4 regions of the Ruegeria sp. AM5 genome follow, and region 3 is predicted to be linked to each of the others. Evidence: riboswitches for the same ligand, from Rfam matches in the RefSeq annotation. Region 3 holds a riboswitch; each other region holds the start of a gene.

Region 1 (3,658 bases), on a different contig from region 3:
TGGTACGGATCAAGAGGTGCATTTGGTTGCGGATCGCATGCCCACCGGATGCGATTGTCTAGCACATCGAATTCGTCGGCCGGGCGCGGGGGCTCAATCACACACAGCTCGAAGTGATTATCTCCATCGGCCACGTCTTGCCGCAAACACTGCCCGATCCCATCTGGGTCGTCTACCGGATGTGCCGGAATTTTTAGTTTAGCGCTGCGGGCCAGGTATCTGATCGTTAGATCGGGGCCCAGCCGATACGGTGTTGTCGACCAGAAATGGACCTCAAAAGGTGAGTGCATATAGTTCGAGGCGAAATCACTCGCGACGCGAAACTGACGCTTGCCTTCACGAGTGAGGAAGGCTCGAAATCCTGCGCGCAGCCCTTTGATGATCAACCTAAGGCTCCAATTTCGTCGCCCTTTGATCGCGTGCTGGACCGCTTGTAATGTGGCGACAAGCCTGCCCAATCGCTCATATTCATCGGGGACATAGCTGGGAAACACATCCTGATCGACCAATACAAAATCGAACTCGTCGCTGAGTTGTGTGGTCCCCAGATGCGCAAGTGCTTCGGCGTCGATCAGCTTGGGGCCTGGCACGTCAAAAAGCTTGATCGCCATCCCGTGGGCATCCGATTTCCGGTCATCCAGATGCGCGCCGTTGGAAAAGCGAAGTGCGGCTGAATAGGCTGCGGGCTGTTCAAACAGGCCGTGACGGAACTGTTCTGGTAGATCGTTTCTGACGGTGAATGTTGCAGCCACACACCCGTGACTGCGCCCATGCTGAGCCCTTAAGCGATGGCTTTTCCACCGTGCAACGGCCTCGAGATTGTGGTCAATGACATCATCAACAATATCCGGCGGCAATGCGTTTTGCGAAACATGCGTCAAAGAACCGTCTCCTTGGATAAACCCAGGCAATGATCAATCAGGGGTAAGGCGCTGACAAAGCTAAACCTCTAAATTTGTTCAGCTTACCTCAGATTGTCTAATTTCCAAACACACCAACTATGGACACCCGTGGCCAGACAAATTCGGCGCGCAGCCCAACCCATTCGGTTGGTGCTACGGACACGTGGTTGCCCGCGCTCGATCCTCGACCAGAGTTCGGCGCCTTCGACTTTATCATTGACGTGTCCGGTGTTCTCGGGCACTCAATCGATTGATGGTTCCCGGTGGTGTTGCCGCGGGATGAAAAGGGAATACGGTGAGGTTTGCCAAAAGGTGCCAATTCCGTAACTGCCCCCGCAACTGTAAGCGGTGAGCAAGGCCAAACAGCCACTGGTCCACAGGGTCGGGAAGGTTGGCCGAGCGTGGACCCGCAAGTCAGGAGACCTGCCATCAGATGTTTAACCAACCCGGGGCGGGGCGTCCTGGAAGGAGGCTTTGATGGCGCGTCAATCGCGTGTTTACATTGTCGGCAGCTTCCGCATGCGCTTGGAAACAAGTGGAGTGGACCATGCCAGATACGCCTGATCATTTCATTCTAGTCTGCGAAAGCTGCACTGAAGGGCTGCCCCTTGATGAAATTTGCGATGCGTTGACTGGGAAATTACATCGCAGTTTTGCGATCCGCGCGTCGTCTTGCATGGCAGGCTGCGATAGTCCCAGAACGGTTGGGTTCCAGGCCGTAGGAAAGGCGCAATACCTTTTTGGTGGCATTCAGACCGCGGATGAGGTGCAGGCGCTGGCTGAGTTTGCAGCGCAGTATCGTGAAAGCCCGGATGGCTGGACAAATGCCACTGATCGCCCGCAGGCGTTGTTCAATAAAACCCTCTCGCGCATGCCGCGGATCGAACAGGGGGCATCGCAATGACGTTGCCACCCTTTCTGATTGCCGAAAACCTTGAGTATTATGCCCTTACCGGAGATGTCCTGTTGCAGGGCGTCTCGTTCGAGTTGTACGAGGGTTCCATTCTAGCCATCGCCGGCCCGAACGGGGCGGGGAAAACGACGCTTCTCAATCTGTTGTGCGGCGCTGAGCCGCTGGCACTTGGCGATGTTCGGATCAAAGGACGCAGTCTGAAACAGCTCTCCGCCAAAGAGCGTGCGCGCATGATTGCAGTGGTAGGTCAGCAGGAACTGCCCGATGGACGCTTGGCGTTGCGCGATTATGTTGCGCTGGGGCAAATACCCATCCGTGCGGACCGCTCTGCCGAAGGCCACGCGCAAGAGCTGGACCGGATTTTAGACCTGACCGGTCTCGCCAATCTCGCGGACAAGCGCATGGCCCAACTGTCCGGAGGCGAACGTCAGCGTGCCCATATCGCACGTGCTTTGGCGCAGAACCCTTCGTTGCTGTTTCTGGACGAACCGACCAACCATCTGGATCCTGATGCAAAAGGGCGGATGCTGTCTTTGGTCGCCGAGCTTGGGATCACCGTGGTCATGATCGTACACGATCTGGTCATGATCCCCGAATTCGCCACACACGTGGCGCTGATGAAATCGACCCGCATGATCGAGTTTGGATCGGTGGACAAGGTGCTGACACCCGAAAGAGTCCGCGAAACTTTTGGCGTTGATTTCCTCTGCTTTCTCCACGAAGGCCGCGTGATCCCGGCGCTTGATATTCGAAGAACCACAATCTCAACTTAGTCGAAGGAACACACTGAGATGAAATACATCTGGCCCGTGGCGTTGGCCACCGCCATGGCAAGCGGTGCTGCTGCGCAAGAAGTCACCGTAGACAACTGCGGCGAACAGCTGGTTTTTGATACCGCGCCCGAGCGCCTGGTTGTGCATGACATGAACATGACCGATATGGCTTTTGCATTGGGTCTGCAGGACAAGATCGTCGGCCTGACCGGCATCACCGGCTGGTACAAGACCAGCCCTGATTTTGATGCCCTGCGCGGCGACATCCCCGAGCTTGCGCCGAAATATCCGACCGTCGAAAACTTGGTGGCGGTTGAACCCGACCTGTTCTTTGCCGGTTGGTACTATGGCATGAAGCCGGGTGGTGATGTGACCCCAGATACATTGGAACCGTTCGGAATCAAGACCTTGGTTCTAACGGAAAGCTGTGTCCATCTGGACAAGGATCGCCCCGAAGCCAGCATGGATCTTCTGTTTGGCGATGTGTTGCGCTTGGGCAAGGTGATGCAAGTCGAAGACAAGGCCGAGGCTCTGGTCTCGGGCTGGAAAGAGCAGCTGGCAGCGATCGAAGCCAAGACTGCTGAACTGCCCAAGCCCCGCGTCTTTCTTCTGGATGGTCCTGCAGATGCTCCGTTTACCGCCGGTAAATTCGCGATTCCCGACGCGATGATCACAGCCGCCGGTGGTGAAAACGTCACTCATGATATGGACACGAGCTGGGGCCGCACTTCGTGGGAGGCCGTTGCCGCATCGAACCCGGAATTCCTGGTTTTGTTGGATTATCAGACCGGCAATGGTGCCGAGGACACCTTCAAGTTCCTGCAGGAACATCCCGTCATGTCGCAGACTGATGCCGTCAAGAACGAACGCTGGATCGGATTGCGCTACGAAGAGCTAACGCCGGGACCGGCAAATATCGAAGCGATCTCGAAGATGGCGCGCGCGATGCATCCGGGTCAGAGCTAATATGGGCCGACTGGGCCTGACGTTGTTGCTGGGGGCGGTCGTTCTGACCGCCCTTTTGCTGATTTCCACGATCTACGGCACAACCTCGATTCCTTTGTCCGACA
Region 2 (3,658 bases), on a different contig from region 3:
CACGCGTCCCCATTTCCCAATTGTCGGCGGGGCCGTCGATCAAGCTGTTATGTGGCAGCTTGGTCAGCCGGTCAGAAATCCAGGCCACCCCGTAACCATGGCGCGAGAACACCTTGTAAGGCGAGATCACATAGCCATCGACATCATAGGCGGTCAGGTCGATCCGGCCATGCGCGGCGTGCTGGATACCGTCGATTATGATGAAGCAATTGGGCGCAACGGCGCGGATCTCGGCAGCCACAGCCGCAACATCCACGCCCATACCGGTCACCGGCGAGGTGTGCACGATAGTCGCAACCTTTGTGTCCGGCGTTACCTGCGCCGCATAAGCATCTGCGGTGACGGTGCCTGTGGCGTCGTCATGGACCACCAGAACATGATCTTGCCCGGCCACCCCGGCCCAACGCGCGCAAGCGCTTCGGGTCGCGGGATGTTCCAGCGTTGTGCCAAGCACCCGACCGGTGCCTGTGCCCAGACAGGCGTTCATTATCAAACGAAACAGCAGCTCGGTCCCGCTTTCGCCGACAAAGAACTGGCCACCGGGGGCGTTCATGAACACGGCCATATCTTCTTTGGCCTTGTTGATTACCCGCACCAGTTCGTGACTTCCCGGGTTGTCGCGGCCCTGATTGTCAGGGATCGCAGCATAAGCCTGCGAGGTGCCCACAACCGAATTCAGCGTCAGCGCCCCACCCGCGTTTTCAAAGAAAATACGCGGTCCCTGCTGCGGGCAGTGGTCAACCTGCGCAAATCGGGCACGGATTTGTTCAAGCAATTCTGGAGTGATCTTGGTCATCGGGAACCATTCCTGCGAAAATGTCATTCTGGCAAGATATATGCGCCCTTTTTGCAAAACTACTCACAAAAAAACTTGGGGCATTGTGGGTGGAAATTGAGACCATCGAGCCAAGAGAACTCAGCCACAAGAGCAATATGGTTCGCGAATTTCAATTTCGTCGGCCCGATCACACCCTCACGCATGCCTTCGCTTGGTTGAGAAACCGCTGGTCAGGCCGACGGTTTGTAACCTGAGCGTTGTTCTAGAGACATCGCCTTGCAAAAGAAATTTGAGCTAATGCAGAACGGCTTGGACCCTGCGAAGCTACTGATTGCTACCGTCTTGGACACCAATCGCAGTGGCCATGCTGTTCTAGTTTGTCGCTCGAGTGATGGCGATTTGATTCTGGACAGTGTCACCAACAGGATCAAATCGTGGAAGGAAACGAGGTATCTTTTCCTACGAATACAGGACCCAAATCACCCTGATCGTTGGGTGCGGGTTTCTAGCTGCTAAAAACAATGTGGCGCGCCCTAGAGACGCGCCACAATAAAATTTTGGTCCTGCGACTACTGGTTGTTTCGCGGCAACCCAAGTTTAGGACACCGCTTCAAACTTTGGTCAAGCTTTCGCAGCGTTGTACAAACGCGGAGTCACCAGACCTGTACTGTTCAAACCGCGCATTGCCTTGGCTGCCGCAAGCACTGCCAGATCAGCAATCGGCTCAATGACAATTACCAGCATATAAGCGCCGCCAAAGGACAGAACCGACGCCATGGTTTCTGCGCCGAAACCCTGGCCGTAGAAGGCCCAGAACCCAACCCATGCGACTACTCCTCCCTGATACGTCGCACTTAGGGCAAGAGCTTGGCCATATTTGAGGTCAACATATGCTGTGCCGGGTGCGATGATGCGGCTGGCCAGTGCCTGTAGCGCAAATAGCGGCACCAGCAGAGTGGTCAGGTTGATGAAGTACTGCGGAAGATCGAACGGGGCAAAAAACACACCCTGAATCAGGAGACCAGCTGCCAATCCAAAAGCCGCGGGTGCAGCACCGAGAAGCAGAAACAGCGTCGACCCCAGGATGAAGTGGACTTCAGAGACACCAACCGGGAAATGCGGCAGGACTTCGAAGAAAAGGAAAACCCCAACGGTGGCGAGCACCGAGCGCATAACAAAAGATGCAGGTCCATTCGCACGCAATGTGGAAAACGTTTCTTTCGCTGCGTAAGTAGCCGCACCTGCGGCGGTAACATAGGAAAGCGCGATTTTGGCACCATTCACGATGCCCGGTTCGATATGCATGTTCTTTCTCCCTACCGCCTCACCCGGCGGCTTGTCAGGTTGAATCGACCGTAAGGCCGACAGGTTCAGTCTGGGCATAGCCCGGCGCTTTACGGCAGGTCTCCTGACTCGCGGGTGCTCGCTCCGCCAACCTTCCCGGTTCCATTACGAACCAGTGGTGTCTTGGCATCGCTCTCCGCTCACAGTTGCGGGGGCAGTTACGGAATTGGCGCCATTGAAAACACCGAACCGTATTCCCTTTTAATCCTTTTGGCTTCCGCCATCAGGAACCGAAAACAAATCACCGCTACAATGGCGGCTTCGCCTGTGTCAATTGTCTTTGCGACCTATTCCAATGTAAACTCGACCGAAGCAGGATTCACGCAACCGGTCACGTGATCAACTGGGTAAACCAAGCGTTACCTGAAACCTCTTGAAGCTCTAGCTGCTAGAGGCTTTAAGATTCGGATTAATTCGCGATAGTGCGATCCAAATACGTTAAACTTGTGAACCAGGACGAGACCTATGCTTACAAGGCGCCATTTCATTCAATCCACCACAGCGCTGTTCTCGGCGTCTGCGGCCAGTCCATTGATCGCCAAAACCTGGCCAACCGCATCGCAGAAGACCTATTGGGACAGTCAGGTCACGCCAATTGGTTACGATCCAATGACCTCAAATCCGTGGGGTGTTCATGACCGTTTTTTACCAAGACGCGTCGCGGCAAATGATGGTTTGGTTCCAGGTGACATCCATGTGGATGCCGTCGCGCGCTATCTCTATCATATCGAAGAAGGCGGGACCGCAATGCGCTATGGCGTAGCGATCGCGCGCGGGAACCTTTACGAGCCCGGCACCTATGTTATCCGCCGAAAGGTCGAATGGCCACACTGGACACCAACCGCTTCAATGATCGAGCGCAACCCCGAATACGCGGAATTCCGGAATGGCATGGAGCCCGGGCCGAATAATGCTCTCGGCTCTCGTGCCCTTTATCTATACGTTGGAGACCGAGACACATATCTCAGAATTCACGGCACGCCTGAGCCAAGAAGCATCGGCGGTCGCGCAAGTTCTGGATGTGTGCGAATGATCATGGCTCATATCAATGACCTCTACCCAAACGTGAAAACCGGCTCGACCGCTTTCCTATACTCTGCCGAAGATAGCGTCACAGCCCGCTCATGAATATTGGGCAGCGTACATGGACGTCGCTGCCCTCATTTCGATCAGGCGTCGCGCGCAATGCAGATCGGAGCGCCATTCGTCGCGCGCAATGGTACCAATGTCGTCTCGACGGGTCCGCTGTGCTCATACCAAAAGCAATTGTCTTCGGGCAGGAGGCGCGCCGTGGTCAAATCCTGCGCCGGCCCTGCCAGCGCTACGACCGAATCTGGCACGTTGCCTGGTTCAAGTGCTTTGCTTTTGGCCCCGGTGAACTGGGCTGAGCAACCAGCCGTAATCGAGACTAACGTGATGGTAATTGCGATCCGTTTCTGCATTGATCTGTTCCAAATTTTTAGCGTCATCTGCAATTAGATTGCATCCACACGGCCGGCCCGCAAGACGAAATGAACTAACAATATCGCAGGCAAA
Region 3 (3,658 bases):
AGCGCCTTGCTTGGATCATCCGGCGTTGGGAAAACGACGCTCGCCAACGGGATGACGGGGCAGGATCAGGCCACCGCAGGTATTCGCGAAGACGATGCGCGCGGCAGGCACACAACAACTGCACGCGCCTTGCATCGCATGCGCAATGGCGGCTGGCTGATCGATACGCCCGGCATGCGCGCGTTGCGTCTGCTGGATGCGCAGGAGGGGTTGGATGAGGTATTTTCGGACATCTCAGACCTCAGCCTGGATTGCCGCTTCTCGGATTGTCAGCACGAGTCTGAGCCCGGATGTGCGGTGCAGGCGGCAATCGACGCTGGTACGCTTGATCCCGCGCGGCTGGACCGCTGGCGCAAGCTGCGGCGCGAAGACCAACACAATTCCGCTTCGGTGGCGCAGGCCCGCGCCCGTGACAAGGCTTTCGGCAAGATGGTGCGCAGCGTGATGCACGAGAAAAAATCCCGTAAAGGGCTATAACGAAGCTGGGCACCGACCTACCGGTGCCCAGCGCTATCAGGCGATCAGCCTAGGCCAGACTGCCGCATTCCGTCTTGCGAATGCACCGATATGGCCGATCTTGGACACTCCGAATTCGCTTGGTGCAAGCAGATGGCGCCCGGCTTTGGGTCCATAGAGATCGGCAAGACGCCAGACAGCATCCGGCGGCACCATTTCATCATCTGCGAAGGTAAACAGATCGACACGTTTGCCCAAGTCTTTCCAGCGGGCGGCGGGCAGTGTCGTGCCGATCTCTGGCACATAGCTTTTGGGGGCGGTGCACCATTTGCGCCATTGCCAATAGACTTGGGCAGGCAGGTCCGATCCAAACCCGACCAACCGCCCGGGCAGGTAGCCAAGCGCCTTGACCACCAGCGGCGCGTGACCATACCAGAACAACGCCGCCAAAGCGCGATAAGGCCAAGGGTGATCCGCCAGCGTTACCAGACCCGAACAGACACAGATCATCCTGTCGATCTGATCGATATCGGGTTGGATCGGGCCAAACATTCCGCCCAAGGAATGACCGATGCTCCATAGCTTGGCCTGCGGAAACCGTCGGCGCATCTCGGCCCGGGCGGATGGAATGTCGATCAACGCCCAATCGGCCATGGTGACATTTGACCGCTTTTGCGAACCCACCAAAGAGTGACCAAAATCCCGGTAATCGTAAGTCAGGCAGGCCATGCCCTGTTCTTCGGCGAGCCATCGGGCGAAGTACTGATAGTAATCCCTCGGCACCCCAGTCGCACCGTTTATGACGACCACCTTTTCGGGGTCGGCAACCGGACGGTAAAGCCGCGCCGACAACATTGCCGGGTCGGACGGGATCTGAAAATCCTCGGTCACAACCGCCTGCTGTGTGTCCAACATGGTGCCCTCCAATACCGACTGAACTGATCAGTTCACCCGAAGCGCCTCAAGTCAAGGTTGACGTGGCTGGACCGTACGTCACTTGCCTGACGCAATCTTCTTGACTCGGGCACGGCGCAGCCGATAGCCATGTCGCGATGGTTCTCGCGCCCAATCGGGCCGGGATGAAAAGGGAACACGGTGCGGTTCTGCCCGGATAAATCCGGAAAGAACCTAGTCCGAGACTGCCCCCGCAACTGTAAGCGGAGAGCAATGCCGAGATACCACTGGCCTTGAAGGCTGGGAAGGTCGGCAAAGCGATGACCCGCAAGTCAGGAGACCTGCCATCAGATGTAGAACCGAAACTCGGGCGGGGAGTCCGGGACGGGTTTGATCGTGCTCCGCAACGACCAACCTGTGCCACGCCCTCGCCTTGCGCGCGGAGGGCGCATTGATGATCTGGAAGACCAAAACACACGAATTCGCGGCGACCGTGTGCCAACGTACTGGCGCACCCTGCCCCGCATTGGCACAGATGGCGCGGGCTCTGACGCAGACCATGTCCGCCACAAAACCGGTCACGAAAACTGAGTTTGAGATTGAAGGCACCATAGATCTGTCGCACTGCCCGGAAGGATGCACCGCCCGCTTTCGCGCCCAATGCGACCAGATACGTGTATTCTGCGGAACCGATCCTGAAATCGATACCGGCCGGCTGGATGACTACGCAGACATGATGTTCGGAACCGAGTACCGCAGCCTACCCGCAGACCTGCTTAGGAATCCTCCTTGCGCCATGCTTGAGGCTTCGCTTCTGGTGCAGCACAACGGTGGCGAAATCTCGCCACATGTTGGTGTCTAAGCCGTCAAACGGCTTGAACACGGGCCGGTTCAACGGCCCAAAGCATCTGGGCATTTGTCTCGACTGCGCAAGGACGCACCGTACGCAATCGCTTCAATGCCGCCTCAGGCCGTTCACCGCATTCAACCATCAGACGCAGAACCACCATCCCGGATCGGCCACAGCCACCACGGCAATGCACTAGCACACGGCCACCACCTGACAACGCCTGACGTGCGGTCGCGCCAACGCGGGGCCAGCGGTCCAAAATCTCTTTGGGTGGCGTGCCAAAATCTTCGATCGGCAAATGCACCCATCTGCTGGCACGCCCCTGAATATCAGCGCCAAAATTCCGCGCACCATCCTGAATCATCTCGACCTCAGTGGTCATCGAGATCACAAGTCCCGGCTTCCAGTCTGCGATAAGATCAAGGTCTTCTGCATACGTTCCTCCACGCCCAGGCATCGAGGACAAGGCCAAGGTGCCTCCGCCAACCTGCAACGCATAAACCACCAGTTGCGACATAATCTCCCCCCAAACAAACTTTACCCAAAAACATACTGGTCCAGTAAATAGAATAGAGTGGATTTTAGCCGCATACCCACGCATTCCAAAATGAAAATCGTCCCGGCTGGCTGTGGACGCGGGCGGCGGGGGCCTCTACGCTGCGGCGTAACGCGAATCCGACAGAGCAGACATGACCGAGACGCCCAGCCCCGCCTACCAGGTTCTTGCCCGCAAATACCGCCCCGAAACCTTTGCCGATCTGGTCGGTCAGGACGCCATGGTGCGCACTCTGAAAAACGCCTTCGAGGCGGACCGGATCGCGCAGGCCTTCATCATGACCGGTATCCGCGGTACCGGCAAGACGACGACCGCTCGGATCATAGCCAAGGGTATGAACTGCATCGGTCCCGATGGCAGCGGCGGCCCTACAACCGAACCCTGCGGTCAATGTGAACATTGCGTGGCTATCATGGAGGGCCGCCATGTCGACGTGATGGAGATGGACGCCGCCAGCCGCACCGGTGTCAATGACATCCGCGAGATCATCGACAGCGTACGCTATCGCGCTGCATCCGCGCGCTACAAGATCTATATCATCGACGAGGTTCACATGCTGTCGACCAGCGCTTTTAACGCGCTGCTCAAGACGCTGGAAGAACCCCCCGAACACGTGAAGTTCATCTTTGCCACCACCGAGATTCGCAAGGTCCCGGTGACCGTCCTGTCCCGTTGCCAGCGCTTTGATCTGCGCCGGATCGAGCCGGAGGATATGATCGGACTGCTGCGCAAGATTGCAGGTGCCGAAGGGGCACAGATTGCCGAGGATGCGTTATCGTTGATCACCCGGGCCGCCGAGGGATCGGCGCGGGATGCGACCTCACTGCTGGATCAAGCGATCTCGCACGGGGCCGGTGAAACCAGCGCGGATCAGGTGCGCGCGATGCTGGGGCTGGCCGATC
Region 4 (3,658 bases), on a different contig from region 3:
TCCAATCCGAAGACAGATAGCTTGGGTGATTCCGCGCAAGCGAAAATGCACGAACCTGAGGCGCAGCGCGCGGACCCAGTCTGTTTCGTTGGTGGTGAGCCCAGCCAAGCACTTGCAACCGGTCACCCATGGCATCGGTACCATCAGCGCAATCATTGGTATAAATCAGAATGTCATCAAAACCGATTGCGTGGTTGTAGGCCACCCAATCGATCATGAAAGGCCCTTCGTTTTTCATCGTTGTTACGATGAGAAAGGTCTCATTCGTCATAAGTTGTTCTCTTGCCTGTGCCGGTGTCGGACTCCTGTCGACCTATTTAGAATAGCACCAGAATTTTGTCCAACCAGGTCGCCAGACAGCCGCAATGCTTGCCGATTAATCTATCTACCGATTCTGTGGGATCACCTCATAACCCGGTTCTTCTGGCTCGTCGTCCAGCATCTCGGTTGGGAACCCTGGCGCCTGGATCTCCAGTCCGGTCGCGTCCTCTAGCCGCCTGATGATGTTCGGGGACAATTCACGCTCACCATATCGCGCGATGCCATCTTCGAAAATCTTGATCATCAATGGGTTTATCTCAAGAGGAACTCCGGCACGGTCGGCGACCTCCTGAAACAGACCGATATCTTTTTTCACCAGGTCCATGGTGAAGGAAATATCGCGCGAGCCGTTCAGGATGACCTGACTTTCGGTCTCGTGCACGAAGGATGTGCCTGACGATATCTTAATCGCCTCATAGGTGGTTCCAAGGTCCATGCCGGCGGCCTTGGCTGTCACCAATGCCTCGGCGCAGGTGATCAGGTTGGCGGTAGCCAGATAATTGGTCAACACCTTCAGAACAGAGGCCGAGCCCAGATCGCCCGTGTGCAAAATGCGCCGCCCCATGGTGGTCAGGAATGGCAGGATACGTTCAAAAGTCTCACGATCACAGCCTGCGAAGATCGAGATATTACCCGTCGCTGCCCGGTGACATCCGCCGGAAACCGGGCAATCCACTGCAGCCCCGCCTCGTTCAATGACCATTGCGCCAAGGCGTTTGACTTCGGCTTCATCGGTGGTCGACATTTCCATCCAGATTTTGCCAGGGCCGACCTCTGGCAACATTTCCTGCATCACCGCATCCGAGGCCGCAGGAGAAGGCAAACAGGTTATCACCGCATCGCAATCACGCATCAGCTGCGCCGGACTTTTGGCGGCTTTGGCACCCTTGGCGACGAATTCGGTCACCAGATCCGGGTTCAGGTCATGAACCGTCAGATCGATACCGTTTCGTAGCAGCGATCCAGATAGCTTGCCCCCTACATTCCCCAGCCCGATAAACCCTACTTTCATGCGCGGTATCCTCCTGTTCGCATCTTGCTGCCATGCCAGCATGTCGTTGCAGAAGTATCATGCCGCCCAGCGACCCCGACAGGTCGCTTTTTATCCGCTTTTTCACGGATCGGCGCGACTCGCTTGACAAGCAACCCTGCCCTGCCGCATGTCCCTTTCGTTGGTGTCTGCGAGAGCAGATGAAAAGGGAATGCGTCAGCGGTTTTTGCCGTCAAACGCAGCCGCCCCCGCGACCGTGACCGGAGAGGGTGCCCAAAGCCACTGGCAGTATGGCCGGGAAGGCGGGACATCCGACAGAGGCCTCCTCTGACATCCGCAAGCCGGGAGACCTGCCAACGCCCGAAGATGAAACCGGACGGGGTGTTCCGGTGTGGGGCTGTGATCGGCCCGCATGAAACCCCGTCCCCCACGAAGAGGATTTGGGGGGATGAGAGACATGACCGAGACCGCACCGGTCGAACTGTTGGTTTGCACTACCTGCCGTCGCGGGCTGCCTGTCGAGGATGACGCCCAGCGCCCCGGCACGTTGCTGCACAAGGCGCTTGAACAGGCGGGCCTGCCCGAAGGCATTACCTTGAAAGCTGTGGAATGCCTGTCGAATTGCGATGAAGGCTGCTCGATCGTGCTACGCGGAGGACCGGATCGCTGGACTTTCGTGTATGAGCATCTGAACGAGATCGACCATGTCGAAACCATCGTCGAAGGCGCAGCCAAATACCTCGCCACCGAGGACGGTTTGGTCAAATGGCGCGAACGTCCCGAACATTTCCGCAAAAACTGTGCGGCCCGCATTCCCCCGATTGGAGCCCTGAAATGAGCAATCTCGAAAAACTCCCCGTCACTGTGATCACCGGCTTTTTGGGCTCGGGCAAAACCACACTGGTGCGCCATCTGATGCAGAACCCGCAGGGCAAGCGTCTGGCGGTGGTCGTCAACGAATTCGGCGATGTCGGCGTCGATGGCGATATCCTGAAGTCCTGCGCCATTCCTGATTGCCCCGCGGAAAACATCATGGAACTGGCCAATGGTTGCATCTGCTGCACCGTGGCCGATGATTTCATCCCGACCATTGAAGCCCTGATGGCACTAGAGCCGCGCCCCGATCACATCCTGATCGAAACCTCCGGTCTTGCCCTGCCTAAACCGTTGTTGAAGGCGTTCGACTGGCCCGATATCCGCTCGAAAATAACCGTCGATGGCGTGATTGCTCTGGCCGACGCCGAGGCCGTGGCCGCTGGTCGGTTCGCTCCGAATGTCGAGGCGGTGGATGCGCAACGCATGGCAGATGACTCGATTGATCATGAAACTCCCTTGTCCGAGGTGTTCGAGGATCAGATTTCCTGCGCCGACATCATTCTGCTGACCAAGCCTGATCTGGCTGGCCCGGAAGGCGTTGCGAAAGCGAAAGAGATCATCGCCGCCGAAGCGCCCCGCCCTCTGCCCGTAGTCGAAGTGGCTGAGGGTGCCGTGGACGTCCGCGTCGTGCTGGGTCTAGAAGCCGCGGCCGAGGATGACATGGACGCGCGTCCCAGCCATCACGACGGCCATCACGATCACGAGCATGACGATTTCGAAAGCATCATCGTTGAACTGCCCGAGCAAACCGATCCGATTGATCTGGTCGCCAAGATTGAACGATTGGCCAACGAGTTGAATATCCTGCGCGTCAAAGGCTATGCCGCCGTTCAGGGCAAGCCCATGCGCCTACTGGTTCAGGCCGTCGGTGCGCGCGTGCGTCACCAATATGACCGCCCATGGGAGCCCCGCGAAGACCGTCGCTCGCGCCTTGTGGTCATTGCCGAGCATGACGATATCAAAGAGGCCGAGATCCGGGATATCCTCGTGGGTGTAACCGAGGCTGCCGAGTAAGACCTATGCACGTCGTCTTCCGCGAAAGCCATGGGCTCGAAGAAACCGAGACCCCGACCGATCTGGGTCAGAGCCCGGCGGACCTGGTGGTGCTGTCCTTTTCCGACAGTGACCTTGGCGCTTTCGCGGCGGGATGGCATCGTGGAGGTGGGCCTGAAGGACGCATGCCAACGATGCGGCTGGCCAATCTGACGGCGCTGAAGCATCCCCTCTCAGTCGACACATATGTCGAGCAGACACTGGAGGGCGCAAAGGGCATCCTGATCCGTCTGATCGGTGGAGTGCCCTATTGGGCGTACGGCTTGCAGCAGGTTCTGGCGCTGGCGCAGGCCAAAGGGATTGCACTGGCCGTGCTGCCCGCAGACGGTCGCGAGGATACGCGGCTGGATGATTACTCTACCCTGCCTGTCTCGACCCTGCGGCGGCTGGCGCATCTGTGCGACACCGGCGGTGAGG

Evidence for each region. A riboswitch is a leader RNA that binds a small molecule or an ion and turns the genes downstream of it on or off. The one in region 3 is predicted to bind cobalamin.
Region 1: linked by a shared signal. The riboswitch ahead of ACR0AH_RS06795 (DUF1636 family protein) and the one ahead of ACR0AH_RS19795 (hypothetical protein) in region 3 are both predicted to bind cobalamin.
Region 2: linked by a shared signal. The riboswitch ahead of ACR0AH_RS08590 (energy-coupling factor ABC transporter permease) and the one ahead of ACR0AH_RS19795 (hypothetical protein) in region 3 are both predicted to bind cobalamin.
Region 4: linked by a shared signal. The riboswitch ahead of ACR0AH_RS09835 (DUF1636 family protein) and the one ahead of ACR0AH_RS19795 (hypothetical protein) in region 3 are both predicted to bind cobalamin.

The regions. Positions count from the first base shown of each region.
Region 1 is NZ_JBQFXC010000002.1:182,502-186,159, forward strand. Features, by position in the region: gene ACR0AH_RS06790 (catalase family protein) at 1-881, opposite strand, end outside; cobalamin riboswitch at 1,140-1,347, shown strand; gene ACR0AH_RS06795 (DUF1636 family protein) at 1,450-1,806, shown strand; gene ACR0AH_RS06800 (ABC transporter ATP-binding protein) at 1,803-2,588, shown strand; gene ACR0AH_RS06805 (ABC transporter substrate-binding protein) at 2,607-3,554, shown strand; gene ACR0AH_RS06810 (FecCD family ABC transporter permease) at 3,556-3,658, shown strand, end outside.
Region 2 is NZ_JBQFXC010000002.1:605,831-609,488, reverse strand. Features, by position in the region: gene ACR0AH_RS08600 (aminotransferase class V-fold PLP-dependent enzyme) at 1-796, opposite strand, end outside; gene ACR0AH_RS08595 (transglutaminase-like cysteine peptidase) at 1,055-1,294, shown strand; gene ACR0AH_RS08590 (energy-coupling factor ABC transporter permease) at 1,400-2,083, opposite strand; cobalamin riboswitch at 2,160-2,372, opposite strand; gene ACR0AH_RS08585 (L,D-transpeptidase) at 2,588-3,250, shown strand; gene ACR0AH_RS08580 (hypothetical protein) at 3,292-3,591, opposite strand.
Region 3 is NZ_JBQFXC010000016.1:1,105-4,762, reverse strand. Features, by position in the region: gene rsgA (ribosome small subunit-dependent GTPase A) at 1-477, shown strand, start outside; gene ACR0AH_RS19800 (serine aminopeptidase domain-containing protein) at 514-1,371, opposite strand; cobalamin riboswitch at 1,494-1,713, shown strand; gene ACR0AH_RS19795 (hypothetical protein) at 1,805-2,212, shown strand; gene ACR0AH_RS19790 (phosphatase domain-containing protein) at 2,217-2,717, opposite strand; gene ACR0AH_RS19785 (DNA polymerase III subunit gamma/tau) at 2,890-3,658, shown strand, end outside.
Region 4 is NZ_JBQFXC010000003.1:42,772-46,429, forward strand. Features, by position in the region: gene ACR0AH_RS09825 (glycosyltransferase family 2 protein) at 1-271, opposite strand, end outside; gene ACR0AH_RS09830 (NAD(P)-dependent oxidoreductase) at 386-1,375, opposite strand; cobalamin riboswitch at 1,478-1,684, shown strand; gene ACR0AH_RS09835 (DUF1636 family protein) at 1,770-2,150, shown strand; gene cobW (cobalamin biosynthesis protein CobW) at 2,147-3,202, shown strand; gene cobN (cobaltochelatase subunit CobN) at 3,208-3,658, shown strand, end outside.